4 regions of the Bacillus seohaeanensis genome follow, and region 4 is predicted to be linked to each of the others. Evidence: riboswitches for the same ligand, from Rfam matches in the RefSeq annotation. Region 4 holds a riboswitch; each other region holds the start of a gene.
The links. A riboswitch is a leader RNA that binds a small molecule or an ion and turns the genes downstream of it on or off. The one in region 4 is predicted to bind S-adenosylmethionine.
Positions count from the first base shown of each region.

Region 1 (3,210 bases), on a different contig from region 4:
GACGAAGCAGCATCGATTATGAGAAGCATCAATGCTCCACTTGCTGACGATATTGTAGAAGTGAATTGGGGTAAGCTTCAATCTATGGCACATGAAATGAAGTCGTCCTTGCAGCGTGATATGGAAAAAGGACTATCTGTAGAGGGCGATCACTTTTATGGATATTTACTAGGGATTGCGAAAGAGAAAGAGATTGCAGCTCCGACGCTTGAGAAAATTTATGCGAATTTGCGGATTTATGAGAAGCAGTGATAGGTGATAGGGCAATCAGTCTCCCTGGAATTGGGGGGACTGATTTTTTAAAAGTAAAACTGTTCTCGAACCTTTCTTCCACTACTTTTCCGGTTTCAAAATGGTGCGCTGCAGCGGAACTCCGCCCATCGAAACATTTCTTTCAATAAACAAATAACGTTTACCATCTATTACAAACCGATAATTCCCTTCATACTTTACGTCCATCCCCCTGCTTTCTAGTTCCCGTTGAATCGCTTTAACATACTTATTGTAGTCAATATAGCGTTCATCCAAGTCAATAACGATATGATCTTTCTTATAGCCCATTAGCCAGTTGAATAAGAAAAATGCACCTAAAAGTATTGCTATAACTACTACACCTGTAATAATGCTCCCCATTTTCTCTCCCCCTACTTTATTCCTTTTATATCCTTACGCACAAAATAAATAATTGGTTTCAAATTTCAACCATATTATTACTTAACTATATCGTTTTATTTCTAATCGCTAATTTTGTTTCGAAGTTTGCTTTTTATATTGTATTAGAATGCAAGCCTTTGATCCTTTCTTTTCTCTTCCCATCTACTATTTTTCAGCAAACATATAAACAACCACTATCCTTTTCACTCATAATTCCTTCTAGTCAAAATCGAAATAATTGTCAAATTTCTCTTGACTACTTTAAAACTTTAAAGTATTATGAATTTCAAATGTTAATTGAATAGCGAAAATATCTTCTTATCCAGAGAGGTGGAGGGACTGGCCCTTTGAAACCTCGGCAACGGGTTCTTTACTGAATACCGTGCCAATTCCTGCAAGTGACCAATATGCACTTGTAAGATGAGAAGAGCGGTTTATTTACATATACGTAGGCCCCTCTTCTTCCTGTTAAGAAGAGGGGCCTTTTTGTTTTATTCCATTCTGGTCGAACCTTTAGCACTGTAAAGCAGTCGGGGACGGACCTCTACAACTAAAAACTTTAACAATTTACCGCGTTACCTTATCCGGGGACGGACCTAATAGAAGGAGGGACAACATGATTTCACTACAAAATGTAACAAAGGTGTTTGAGAGTAATGGAAATCCGGTTCATGCTGTGAATGATATTAGCTTGGACGTTGAGAAAGGGGAGATTTTTGGTGTTATTGGATTTAGTGGTGCTGGGAAGAGTACGCTAATCCGTTGTGTGAATTTACTAGAAAGACCGACGAGCGGTAAGATTTTTATTAATAATAAAGATATGACAGAGCTCGATCAGGCAGCTCTTAGGAAAACACGACAAAAGATTGGGATGATTTTTCAGCATTTTAACTTGCTGCATTCTCGGACCGTTTTTGGAAACATTGCTTATCCTCTTAAGCTCGCAAAGTTTTCTAAAGCAGAAATTACTAAACGGGTGACAGAGCTCCTTCAATTCGTGGGGCTAGAGGATAAAGCAAGTTATTATCCGGATCAGCTTTCAGGAGGACAAAAACAGCGTGTCGGAATTGCAAGAGCATTAGCAACTTCACCCGATATCCTGCTTTGTGATGAAGCAACATCAGCCCTTGATCCGCAAACAACGGATGCAATTTTACAACTGTTGAAAAAAGTAAACAAAGAGTACGGAATAACAATCCTAATGATCACGCACGAAATGAATGTTATCCGCGAAATTTGTGACAGAGTTGCCGTGATGGAAAACGGAAAGGTTATCGAGCAGGGTACCGTTTTTGATGTTTTCTCTCAACCAGATAGTCGCACAGCGAAAAACTTTGTAAGAAGTGTCATGAATGATCATATTCCAGATTCAATACTAGAACAGTTGAAATCGAATCAGCCTTCTAATATTTATAGATTAATATTTTTAGGGGAATCTGCCAGCCAGCCGCTTCTCTCTCAAGTGAACAAACAATTTGATGTCGAAGCGAATGTGTTATTTGGACAGATTACGGAGTTGCAAGGAAAGCCTTTTGGAAATTTAATTGTCGAGTTCAAAGGCAAACAAGAAGAAGTAAGAAAAGCACTCGACTTTGTAGAAAAACAAATCTTAGTGAAGGAGGTTAGGGAATCATGAGCATAAATTGGGGTACATTTTGGCCAAGAATTATTGAAGCTACTTGGGATACACTCGTTATGGTCGGATTTTCGCTATTATTTGCCGCTTTAATTGGGATTCCTTTAGGAATTGCTCTTGTTGTGACAAGGAAAGGTCACTTGATGGAGCAGCAAGCTGTTTTTAACATTTTAAATGGGATTGTTAATATTTTTCGCTCGATTCCATTTATTATTTTGATGGTTGCAATTATCCCTTTTACTCGCGTTATTGTGGGAACATCGATTGGGACGGCGGCTGCAATTGTTCCATTAGTCGTTTTTGCTGCGCCATATATTGCTAGATTGATTGAAAGTTCCTTACTTGAAGTCGAACCAGGAGTTATTGAAGCAGCTGAAGCGATGGGTGCTACTCCGTGGCAGATTGTTTTTCAAATATTAATTCCGGAAGCTTTAAGCTCGATTGTATTGAATATTACAATTGCAACAGTTGGACTAGTCGGCGCATCCGCAATGGCTGGTGCTGTCGGGGGAGGCGGCCTTGGTGACCTTGCAATCGCCTATGGGTATCAACGGTTTGAGACATCTGTCATGATTGTGACCGTTATTATTCTTGTTGTGATGGTCCAAGGAATGCAAACATTCGGAAACAGATTTTCTAAATCCATTAGAAGAAGATAGTAGGATGGTTTTATAAAAATTACTTATAAGGGAGAATCACCATGAAGAGAAAATTTGGAATTATACTTACATTCGCTTTATTAGTTGGAGCTTTACTTGCTGGTTGTTCGGGCGGTGAAAAGAAAGTCGTGAAGGTTGGTGTCAACGGTTCTGGTGTACCTACTTGGGAGTATATTAAAGAGAAAGCGGCAGACGAAGGAATTGAAATTGAACTTGTTGAATTTGCCGATTATGTTCGTCCTAATATGGCATTAGCTGATG
Region 1 covers NZ_JBHUMF010000035.1:28,845-32,054, forward strand. The annotation lists gene ACFSUL_RS20560 (ketopantoate reductase family protein) at 1-252, shown strand, start outside; gene ACFSUL_RS20565 (hypothetical protein) at 334-633, opposite strand; SAM riboswitch class I at 970-1,081, shown strand; gene ACFSUL_RS20570 (methionine ABC transporter ATP-binding protein) at 1,271-2,290, shown strand; gene ACFSUL_RS20575 (methionine ABC transporter permease) at 2,287-2,949, shown strand; gene ACFSUL_RS20580 (MetQ/NlpA family ABC transporter substrate-binding protein) at 2,991-3,210, shown strand, end outside.
Region 1: it holds a riboswitch for S-adenosylmethionine, as region 4 does, so the genes downstream of both, ACFSUL_RS20570 (methionine ABC transporter ATP-binding protein) here and ACFSUL_RS00500 (Na+/H+ antiporter NhaC family protein) in region 4, are expected to answer to the same signal.

Region 2 (3,210 bases), on a different contig from region 4:
GAAGTAGCTAACGAAGAATTAAACGTAGCAACAGAGCTTGCTAAAGAAGAAGGCATGAATCAAGAGAAAGTAAGTGAACTCCTTACAGAAATTAAAAAGGAAATGGCTGATCAAAATCCCGCAACGAAAGAGGAAGTAGAGAAAATCGTAGAAGAAAAATTAAAATCCTTAAATATTGAATTAAGTCCTGAGGATCGACAGTTACTTATCGATTTGTTCGAAAAGATGCGTGCCATTAATATTGACTTCGATAACGTAAAGCAACAATTAGAAGATTTGACATCTGAAATTCAATCAACTATTAAAGATTTCGTAAAAGATGAGGGATTTGGTGAAAAGGTTTCAAATTTTTTCAGCAGCGTGATTCAAGCAATTTCGGACTTTTTTACATCGGTAGCTAATTTCTTTAAAAATTTAATTTGATTTAATTTAATAAAAAGGGCTGACCATATGGAGAATTTCTCTTTAATGGTCAGCTTTTTTGTTTCTCATTTAGTGTATGGCGATTCTTACGCTAGTATCAATGGCACTTGTACTATATTATTGTAATCAACTATTTTTATAACGAATCGGTAGGAGGACAGCAGCTACCAGTGGTTTTTTTCAAGATAATATTTATTTTTCCAAAACAAGGACAAAAGCCCTTCCCAAAAAATACTGCTTAAATAGGCTAATAAAGAAGTCAGATTTAAAATGGAGGGGAGCAATTTGCTCATGCTCAGAAACGAAAAGATATCGCCAATTAGAAGCCCTTGGGGAAATGGACAAATCGGTGGTGGCCTAGGTAACGGATTTGGTCAAGGATACGACCCAGGTTACGGTGGTTTCGGTTCAGGTTATGGAAGCTTTGGAGGATACGGCGGCTTCGGTCCAGGCTATGGAAACCCTGGAGGACATGGCGGCTTCGGTCCAGGCTATGGAAATCCTGGAGGATACGGCGGCTTCGGTTCAGGTTATGGAAGCTTTGGAGGATACGGCGGCTTCGGTCCAGGCTATGGAAACCCTGGAGGATATGGTGGTTTCGGTCCAGGCTATGGAAATCCTGGAGGATATGGCGGAGGGTATGGATTAAACCCTACTCTTGGTGCCGGATTATTAGGACTAGGGTTAGGGTACCTCGGTGGAGAAATAATTGATAATGACAAAAGATATTATTAACTTTAAATAAACGTTGCATAACAGGAATGACTATTTTGCGTATTTGGTTATTCCTGTTGTTTTTTATCCTGCAATGGCGAATAGTTCCTATCGCTTAAAGCTCTATTTTATATTTTTAAAATTACAATCATAATTAAGATAACGATAAATATAATAAAATATTAGAAAAATTCCGCTTTTTCAATTGACATTAGCCCCATGTTCATGTAAATTATGGGAAAGTTCAATTTAATTTCATAAAGCAATCTTATCAAGAGAGGTTGAGGGACTGGCCCGTCGATACCTCAGCAACCAGCCGAAATATGGGTATGGTGCTAATTCCAGCAAGTTGGTGAAGCCAACTTGGAAGATAAGAGGGAGAATATACACATTCTGAGCCTTCTTATTGAAGGCTCTTTTTTATTCCCTCTTCTTCTCTGATAATAGAACAACGAAAAGGAGAGAGAGCAGTGACGTATCGATTGGAAACGAATATAGCTCAAATTGGAAATAGAAGTGAGAAGGAAACAGGTACTGTGAGTACACCTATTTATCTCTCAACCGCTTACCGTCATGAAGGATTGGGGAAATCTACTGGCTTTGATTACTCTAGAACATCAAATCCGACAAGGGAAATAGTAGAATCTTCCTTGGCAGACCTTGAAAAAGGGGATGAAGCGTTTGCTTTCAGCTCAGGTATGGCTGCCATTCAATGTATCCTTTCTTTATTTCAATCAGGCGACGAACTTATCGTGTCAGAAGACATTTACGGGGGAACTTATAGGTTATTTCAGCATTACGAACACCAATACGAGATAACTTTTCACTATGTTGACACAAGCAACAAGGAACTAGTCGGAAAGAAAATTAATGAAAACACAAAGGCAATATTTGTTGAAACTCCTACAAATCCATTAATGAAAGAAACAGATTTAAAAGAAATAGCAAAACTGACCGAACAAAACAACCTGTTACTACTAGTTGATAACACGTTTTATACTCCGATTATTCAGCAGCCAATTAGTGAAGGTGCTGATATAGTCATTCATAGTGCTACTAAGTATTTAGGTGGGCATAATGACGTTTTAGCGGGAGCAGTCATTGCTGTTGGAGAGGAAATATGTAACAAGCTTCGTGACTATCAAAATGCGGCCGGGGCAGTCCTTTCTCCGTTTGACTGTTGGCTTTTAATCAGAGGAATAAAAACATTAACATTAAGAGTTAGAGAACAAGAAAAAAATGCAAAGCAAATTGCTCAATTTTTACGAGAGCATCCACTCATTACAGATGTTTTTTATCCAAATAAAGGAGGAATGCTTTCCTTTCGAATTCAAAAAGAAGAATGGATTGCGCCTTTTCTTGAAAAATTACAACTTATTACATTTGCTGAAAGCTTAGGGGGAGTAGAAAGTTTTATTACGTATCCTGCCACTCAGACACATGCAGACATCCCTGAATCTATTCGTATAGAGAAAGGGATATGCAATCGATTACTGCGATTTTCTGTTGGAATTGAGCATATTGATGACTTATTGGAGGAATTAAAAGCCGTTTTATCCAAAGTGGAAGAGGAGGTTATTACGTATGAGTAGAGAGCCTTATTCATTTCAAACAAAATTACTTCATAATGCTTTTAAGACAGATAAAGAGACTGGTGGGGTAAGTGTCCCGATTCATCATTCTTCAACTTTTCATCAATTCGAATTTGATCAATTTGGAAAATATGATTATAGTCGGTCGGGTAATCCAACTCGCGAAGCATTGGAGGAAACAATTGCAGAACTTGAAGGCGGTACTAGGGGATTTGCTTTTTCATCCGGGATGGCTGCCATCTCTACAGCCTTTATGCTACTTCAACAGGGAGATCATGTGCTCATCTCAGAGGACGTTTATGGGGGAACATACCGAATGGTAACAGAAGTGCTTTCTCGTTTCGGTGTAGAGTATACGTTCGTTGATATGACGGACCTTAACGAGGTAGCTACTTCGATAAAGAATAATACGCGAGTCATCTATATGGAAACACCATCAAACCCTTTGCTGAAAATTACTGACATTGAAGCTGTCGTAAAA
Region 2 covers NZ_JBHUMF010000031.1:452,186-455,395, forward strand. The annotation lists gene ACFSUL_RS15590 (DUF1002 domain-containing protein) at 1-423, shown strand, start outside; gene ACFSUL_RS15595 (hypothetical protein) at 715-1,158, shown strand; SAM riboswitch class I at 1,403-1,514, shown strand; gene ACFSUL_RS15600 (methionine biosynthesis PLP-dependent protein) at 1,608-2,729, shown strand; gene metC (cystathionine beta-lyase) at 2,722-3,210, shown strand, end outside.
Region 2: it holds a riboswitch for S-adenosylmethionine, as region 4 does, so the genes downstream of both, ACFSUL_RS15600 (methionine biosynthesis PLP-dependent protein) here and ACFSUL_RS00500 (Na+/H+ antiporter NhaC family protein) in region 4, are expected to answer to the same signal.

Region 3 (3,210 bases), on a different contig from region 4:
GTAGAAGGTATAGACCTTGTAGCTCACAGTGCAACGAAGTATTTAGGAGGACACAGTGATATAACGGCAGGTGTGCTCGTAGGTAGTGAAAATCTAGTGAGTAAAGCTAGAGAAAGAGTAGTGAATTTAGGTGCGAATTTAAGTCCATTTGAGGCATGGCTCACAGTTCGAGGTACGAAAACTCTTGCGCTTCGAATGGCAAAACAAACGGAAAATGCTCATTCTCTGGTAGAGCAATTGAAAAAACATAATGCTATTGAGAAAGTTTATTATCCAACTGAGCTATCGAACAAAGGGAATGGCGCAATTGTTACCATTGAGCTTTCTCAAAAGTGTAATATCGAGAAGTTTTTTACATCACTTCAATGGGTGAAAATTATTCCTTCACTTGCGGGTGTTGAAACAACGGTTTCCCATCCAGTAACTACATCCCACAGGGCACTCTCAAAAGAAGCACAAGAAAAAATCGGAATAAATAGACATGTTGTCCGCATATCACTAGGTATTGAGGATGCTGGGGATATTAATCAGGTATTTGAAAAAGCAATAAAGGAATCTTTGGAAATTTAGTCTTCTATAATATTGGATTATTGCTTGTTTATGGTTTGTCTAGTTAGAGCGGCTAGTCCTTTGATATCGAAGAAAAATCCCAACTTATCGGCGAATCGACAACAAACAACTTATTTCGATTAGCAGTTGTGCTGGGAAAATGAAAGAATGAAAAAATTCTAAATTTTCTCTTGACGATTAGTAGTGAAGAATTTATAATTCACTTTAAGCCATGAATAACTAACTATTTACAACTGAATGCTCTTATCGAGAGTGGTGGAGGGAATAGGCCCGATGAAGCCCGGCAACCTTCGAGTACGATTGCGTGTACTTGAAAAGGTGCTAATTCCTACAGGCAATTAAGCTGCCTGGGAGATAAGAGGAGGATCCCTTAAAAACAGACCCTCTTCTTAGGAAGGGGGTTTTTCTTATTCTTCCTCTTGAAATCTTCCTAACTCATCAAGAATCTACCCAATACACTACGCATCAAATTAGGGCGTTTATTAATGCTTTATACGAAATGCAGGAACGCACCTATGACAGATTGCATTTGACTGTTACACCATTTGAACTAACACCAGAGAAAAAATTAATAAAAACTCAAATTTCTTAAGGAGGAATTTTTTTATGACAAATTCATTTGATTTTGACACGTTACTTCTTCACGGTGGACAACAGCCAGATCCGGAAACAGGTTCAAGGGCGGTTCCAATCTATCAAACTACTTCCTATGTTTTTGATAATACGGAGCATGCAGCGAAGTTATTTGGATTAGAAGAGGGAGGGAATATTTACTCCCGAATTATGAATCCGACAGTCGATGTACTCGAACAGCGACTTGCTTTATTAGAAGGAGGAATTGGCGCACTTGGTGTTTCTTCTGGTATGGCGGCGATTTCACTTGCAGTGTTAAATATTGCTGGTGCAGGTGATGAAATTGTTGCAGCAACGAATCTTTATGGAGGAACTTACAATCTATTTTCTGTTACGCTTCCGAAGTATGGAATTACAGTAAAATTTGTTGACCCTTCTGACCCAGAGAACTTCCGAAAAGCCATCACACCGAAAACGAAAGCGCTATTTGGAGAAACAATCGGTAATCCGAGTTTAAATATTTTAGATATTGAAAAAGTTGCAGACATTGCGCATGAAAATGGAATTCCATTACTCATCGATAATACTTTTGCTACTCCGTATGTATGTAAGCCGATTGAATGGGGTGCAGATATTGTTATCCACTCAGCAACAAAGTGGATCGGTGGGCACGGCACAACGATTGGCGGAATTGTTGTAGATGGTGGGAAATTTGATTGGAATAGTGAAAAGTTCCCTGGCTTTACAGAACCAGACCGCAGCTATAATGGCATCCGCTACGCAACAGATGTAGGAGAAGCGGCATTTATTACAAAACTAAGGGTTCAGCTTTTAAGAGACTTTGGTTCTTGCTTAAGTCCACAAAGTGCTTTCTTACTTTTACAAGGACTTGAAACATTGCATTTGCGAGTGGAACGCCATAATCAAAATGCAGTGAAGATTGCGGAGCATTTACAAGCGCATAGTGAAGTCAATTGGGTTTCTTATCCTGGATTAAGAGAACACCCTTCGTATCACTTAGCACAGAAGTATTTCAAAAACGGAACGGGTTCAATTGTAGTGTTTGGCATTAAAGGTGGAAGAGAAGCTGGTCGTAAAGTAGTGGACAATATTAAGTTATGGTCGCATGTTGCAAATGTTGGTGATGCAAAATCGCTTATCATTCATCCGGCATCGACGACACATCAACAGCTGAATTCAGAAGAATTAAAGTCTACAGGTGTTACGGAAGATTTGGTTCGTTTATCTATCGGTCTCGAATCGCCACAGGATTTAATTAACGAATTGGATCAAGCAATTGAGGCAGCTCTAGCGGCATCACCGGTATAAAAAATTCTCATTAAAAATCTAAACGGGAGGAGGTAACGAATATGGAGAATAAAAAAATTCAAGACACCATAGTAAGCTCCATCCGAATACCTGCTCTTACGTTAGAAAGTGGAGAAATATTAAAAGATATCAACTTAGTTTATGAAAGAAGTGGAAATATAAACGGTCCTGTAATTTTGATTTGCCATGCATTAACAGGTAATCATCTTGTAAGTGGCGACGATGATCAACCAGGATGGTGGGCAGGGTTAGTAGGTCCAGGTTGCTATATTGATACAAATGAATTTCAAATTATTTCGTTCAATGTACTAGGGGGATGTGATGGGTCTACGGGACCTGCCTCCCTTAGCCCTATAACAGGGAAGAGATATGGTCCTGACTTTCCAGAAATAACGATTAGAGATATGGTGAGTGCGCAGCATACAGCTCTTCAAACCCTTGGCATTAAAAAGCTTGAAGCTGTTATTGGTGGATCGTTAGGCGGGATGCAAGCATTAGAGTGGGGATTAATGTTTCCTCAATTTGTCCAGAAAATATTTCCATTAGCTGTCACTCCTGAATTAAGTGATTACGGAATTGCTTTTAATCATATTGGGATTAGAAGTATTGAAAATGATCCCCATTGGAATAACGGATATTACGAAGAGAATTGTGAAATAAAAGGATTAGAGATTGCGAGAATGGCTGGAATGGTTACGTATAGAACGGGAGCACTTTTTGCTGAGCGATTTACAAGAG
Region 3 covers NZ_JBHUMF010000002.1:123,209-126,418, forward strand. The annotation lists gene ACFSUL_RS01185 (trans-sulfuration enzyme family protein) at 1-570, shown strand, start outside; SAM riboswitch class I at 811-931, shown strand; gene ACFSUL_RS01190 (O-acetylhomoserine aminocarboxypropyltransferase/cysteine synthase family protein) at 1,177-2,472, shown strand; gene metX (homoserine O-acetyltransferase MetX) at 2,514-3,210, shown strand, end outside.
Region 3: it holds a riboswitch for S-adenosylmethionine, as region 4 does, so the genes downstream of both, ACFSUL_RS01190 (O-acetylhomoserine aminocarboxypropyltransferase/cysteine synthase family protein) here and ACFSUL_RS00500 (Na+/H+ antiporter NhaC family protein) in region 4, are expected to answer to the same signal.

Region 4 (3,210 bases):
GAGCAGGAGTGATATCCCTAATATATTGCAACCCCGCAGGAATAAATAATCCAATTGCCAACCCTTGCATAACGGAAGAACCGTACACAAGCCATAAACTTGGTTCTGTAAAATAAAAGAGCCATCTGATAAGGGAAGCAGCTCCCGCAAGTAATGCCACTGTTAGTAAGCCGAACCTGTTTATCCAGTTTCCAGCCAATCTCATAAATGGCACCTCCGATAGTACCGCTATCAAAAACGCCAACCCAATTCCAGCATATGTTCCACCAGAATCTTCTACAAACAAACCAAAATACGTATTATTTGCAAGGTTGGGACCAAACACTAGAAAAGTAACTGCCAAGAATAAAAGAAACCTTTTTATTTTAAACAGCTCTTTTATCCCAGCTTTTAAATCTAATTTTACCGTTGCTTTCTCTTTAGGAAACCCAATAGATATAAATGCTGCAATAACCAAACAGGCAAAGAAGGAGTAGAAAATAATCGTCGGACCGATTGCCCCTTCTGAAAACCGCCCCATTAAAAAAACTGCCAATCCAAAGCCTAATGAACCATAAAGCCTAATATTGCCGTAATCATACCCTACTTTACTTGTATACTTTAAGCTAATACTATCTGAAACTGGAATAATCGCACTTTGAAAAACTGCTACTAAAAAAGCGACAAGAAAAAAGCCAATATAATTTCCTACTGGTAAATATCCTAGTGCAAACACTCCTGCTAAAAAGGTCGTAATCCCAAGAACCAGTGTAGGTCGATTTGTTTTGTCACTCACCATCCCCCAAAGTGGCTGGAAAAAGATCATCACAATGGGCCCAATCGACATAATCGTCCCTATTTGCGAACCACTAAGATGCGCTACTTCACTTAAATACACACTTAATAATGGAGTAAGACTTCCGACACCAAAAAAGGTAAGTAAATAAAAGCCTTTTAATGTGAAAATCTGGTTACGATTAGATTTATTCATTCTGTATCCCCCTGAAGCTTTTCCTAAAATGCTGGACTTTTATAAACATAAACATTATTTTACATTATCAGTCTAATATTAGATGGATACTGCTGGAATGTAAATAACATTTTTTTCTTTCTTTTATGAGTATTGCTTCTCCACTTGTTGCTAGTATTTAACATGAAAAAGCCTGTAGATAGTGGAATAAACATTCTTGAATCTATTATTGGACAAAGTTTAGGGGTTACTGGACACTTTCTCTATTATTCTAGACAATTCTATTGATTTATTGGACACCTTTCTATCTTTTCTAGACAAATTCTTTGGTTTTCTGGACAAACTACCTTTTTATGTAAAATCATACCTCCATTGTTAAGAACAGAAGGAACGTCTATTAAGCACAAAGATCAATATCCAACTGTTTCCGTTTGACTTTTTCTCTGAAACGCATTAAAGTATGGGAAGGAATTTTAATATATACGATTTTCTTCTTATCCAGAGAGGCGGAGGGACTGGTCCAATGAAGCCTCGGCAGCGGACTCTTTATGAGTGCTGTGCCACATCCAGCAAGCAAGTAGCTTGAACGATAAGAAGAGCGTTTCTTTTTATTGTGGAAACCTCTTCTTATTAGAAGGGGTTTTTTTAGCGAAAAGCGGAAGTGGCTCGTTTAGCTCGCGAAGAAAATAGGGATTACCCTCCAAAGGCGTCTTTTGCCTTTTGAGGGTAATCATCTTTTTCACAGCGAGCTAGCCGCTGGAGCTAGACAAGCGAAAAGCGGAAGTGGCTCGTTTAGCTCGCTGAAGCTAGACAACATGAAAATTAAAAAGGAGTGCTTAACTTGGATTCTCAAAAAGGTAGTTTGTTGGCTTTACTGCCATTAGTTATATTTATTGCGTTGTTTTTAGGTGCAGGGATTATTACCGGGGACTTTTATGCTTTTCCAGTACTTGCAGCTATATTAATCGCTGCTATTGTAGCCTTAGTGATGAACAGGAAAGAATCGCTTTCTACTAAAATTGAATTGTTCGCGAAGGGTACTGGTCACACAGATATTATCATTATGGTATTTATCTTTTTATTAGCAGGGGCCTTTTCTGAGTCTGCTAGTAGAATGGGTGCAGTGGATTCTACGGTAAACCTTTCATTATCTTTTATCCCAGAAAACATGTTGATTGCAGGCTTGTTCATTATCGCTGCATTCGTCTCGCTTTCGATGGGGACTTCGATGGGAACAATTGCTGCACTTGCACCGATTGGACTTGGCATTAGTACACAAACAGATATTTCTTCCACACTAGCGATGGCAACGGTTATCGGAGGAGCTATGTTTGGTGACAACTTATCGTTTATTTCCGATACGACAATTGCAGCTGTTAGAACACAACAAACTGAAATGAAAGATAAATTCAAAGTAAACTTTTTCATCGTCTTACCTGCAGCAATTGTAACGGTTATTATTTTGCTTATTATGACACAAGGGAATCAAACGACAGTTAATGTTGGTGACTTCGATGCGATAAAAATTATTCCTTACTTGGGAGTTTTGATTGGAGCACTCATTGGATTGAATGTGTTCGTCGTCTTACTTGGAGGTATTTTACTTTCCGGGATCATCGGTTTTATTGATGGGAGCTTCACATTTTCTTCCTACCTTCAAAGTATAACGGAAGGAATGCTTGGTATGGGAGAAACCGCCTTTCTCGCTATGCTTATCGGTGGTGTTGTCGAAATCATTCGTCATAACGGTGGTATCCAAGCGTTACTTTACTATATGACAAGAAATGTTCGTTCGCATAAAGGGGCACAACTTGCAATGGCTGGGTTGGTCAGTTCTACTAATCTTTCAACTGCCAACAATACTATCTCTATTATTATTGCCGGTCCTCTAGCAAAAAACATTGCGGACAAGTACGAAGTTGATCGTCGTAAATCAGCAAGTATTTTAGACATTTTTTCCTGTGCTGTTCAGGGGTTGCTTCCTTACGGGGCACAAATGCTAGTTGCAGCGGAAGTAGCGGGAATTTCCCCTGTTAGTATCCTTTCCTATGCATTTTATCCAATCCTCATTGCCATATGTGGTATAATAGCAATCTATTTGGACTTTCCGAAGTTCACACGGAAAAAAGTAGCATAACTATTTCAGCCTGCATCGACCAATAGGTCAGTGCAGGCTTTTTATTTCGGAATAAACAGGGAGAAAAGGCTTCTAAGCCCGTTTACACCTTTTATTCATTGCAACTTATAGCAAGTTATTCACG
Region 4 covers NZ_JBHUMF010000001.1:96,141-99,350, reverse strand. The annotation lists gene ACFSUL_RS00505 (MFS transporter) at 1-970, opposite strand, end outside; SAM riboswitch class I at 1,441-1,545, shown strand; gene ACFSUL_RS00500 (Na+/H+ antiporter NhaC family protein) at 1,791-3,086, shown strand; gene ACFSUL_RS00495 ((S)-benzoin forming benzil reductase) at 3,192-3,210, opposite strand, start outside.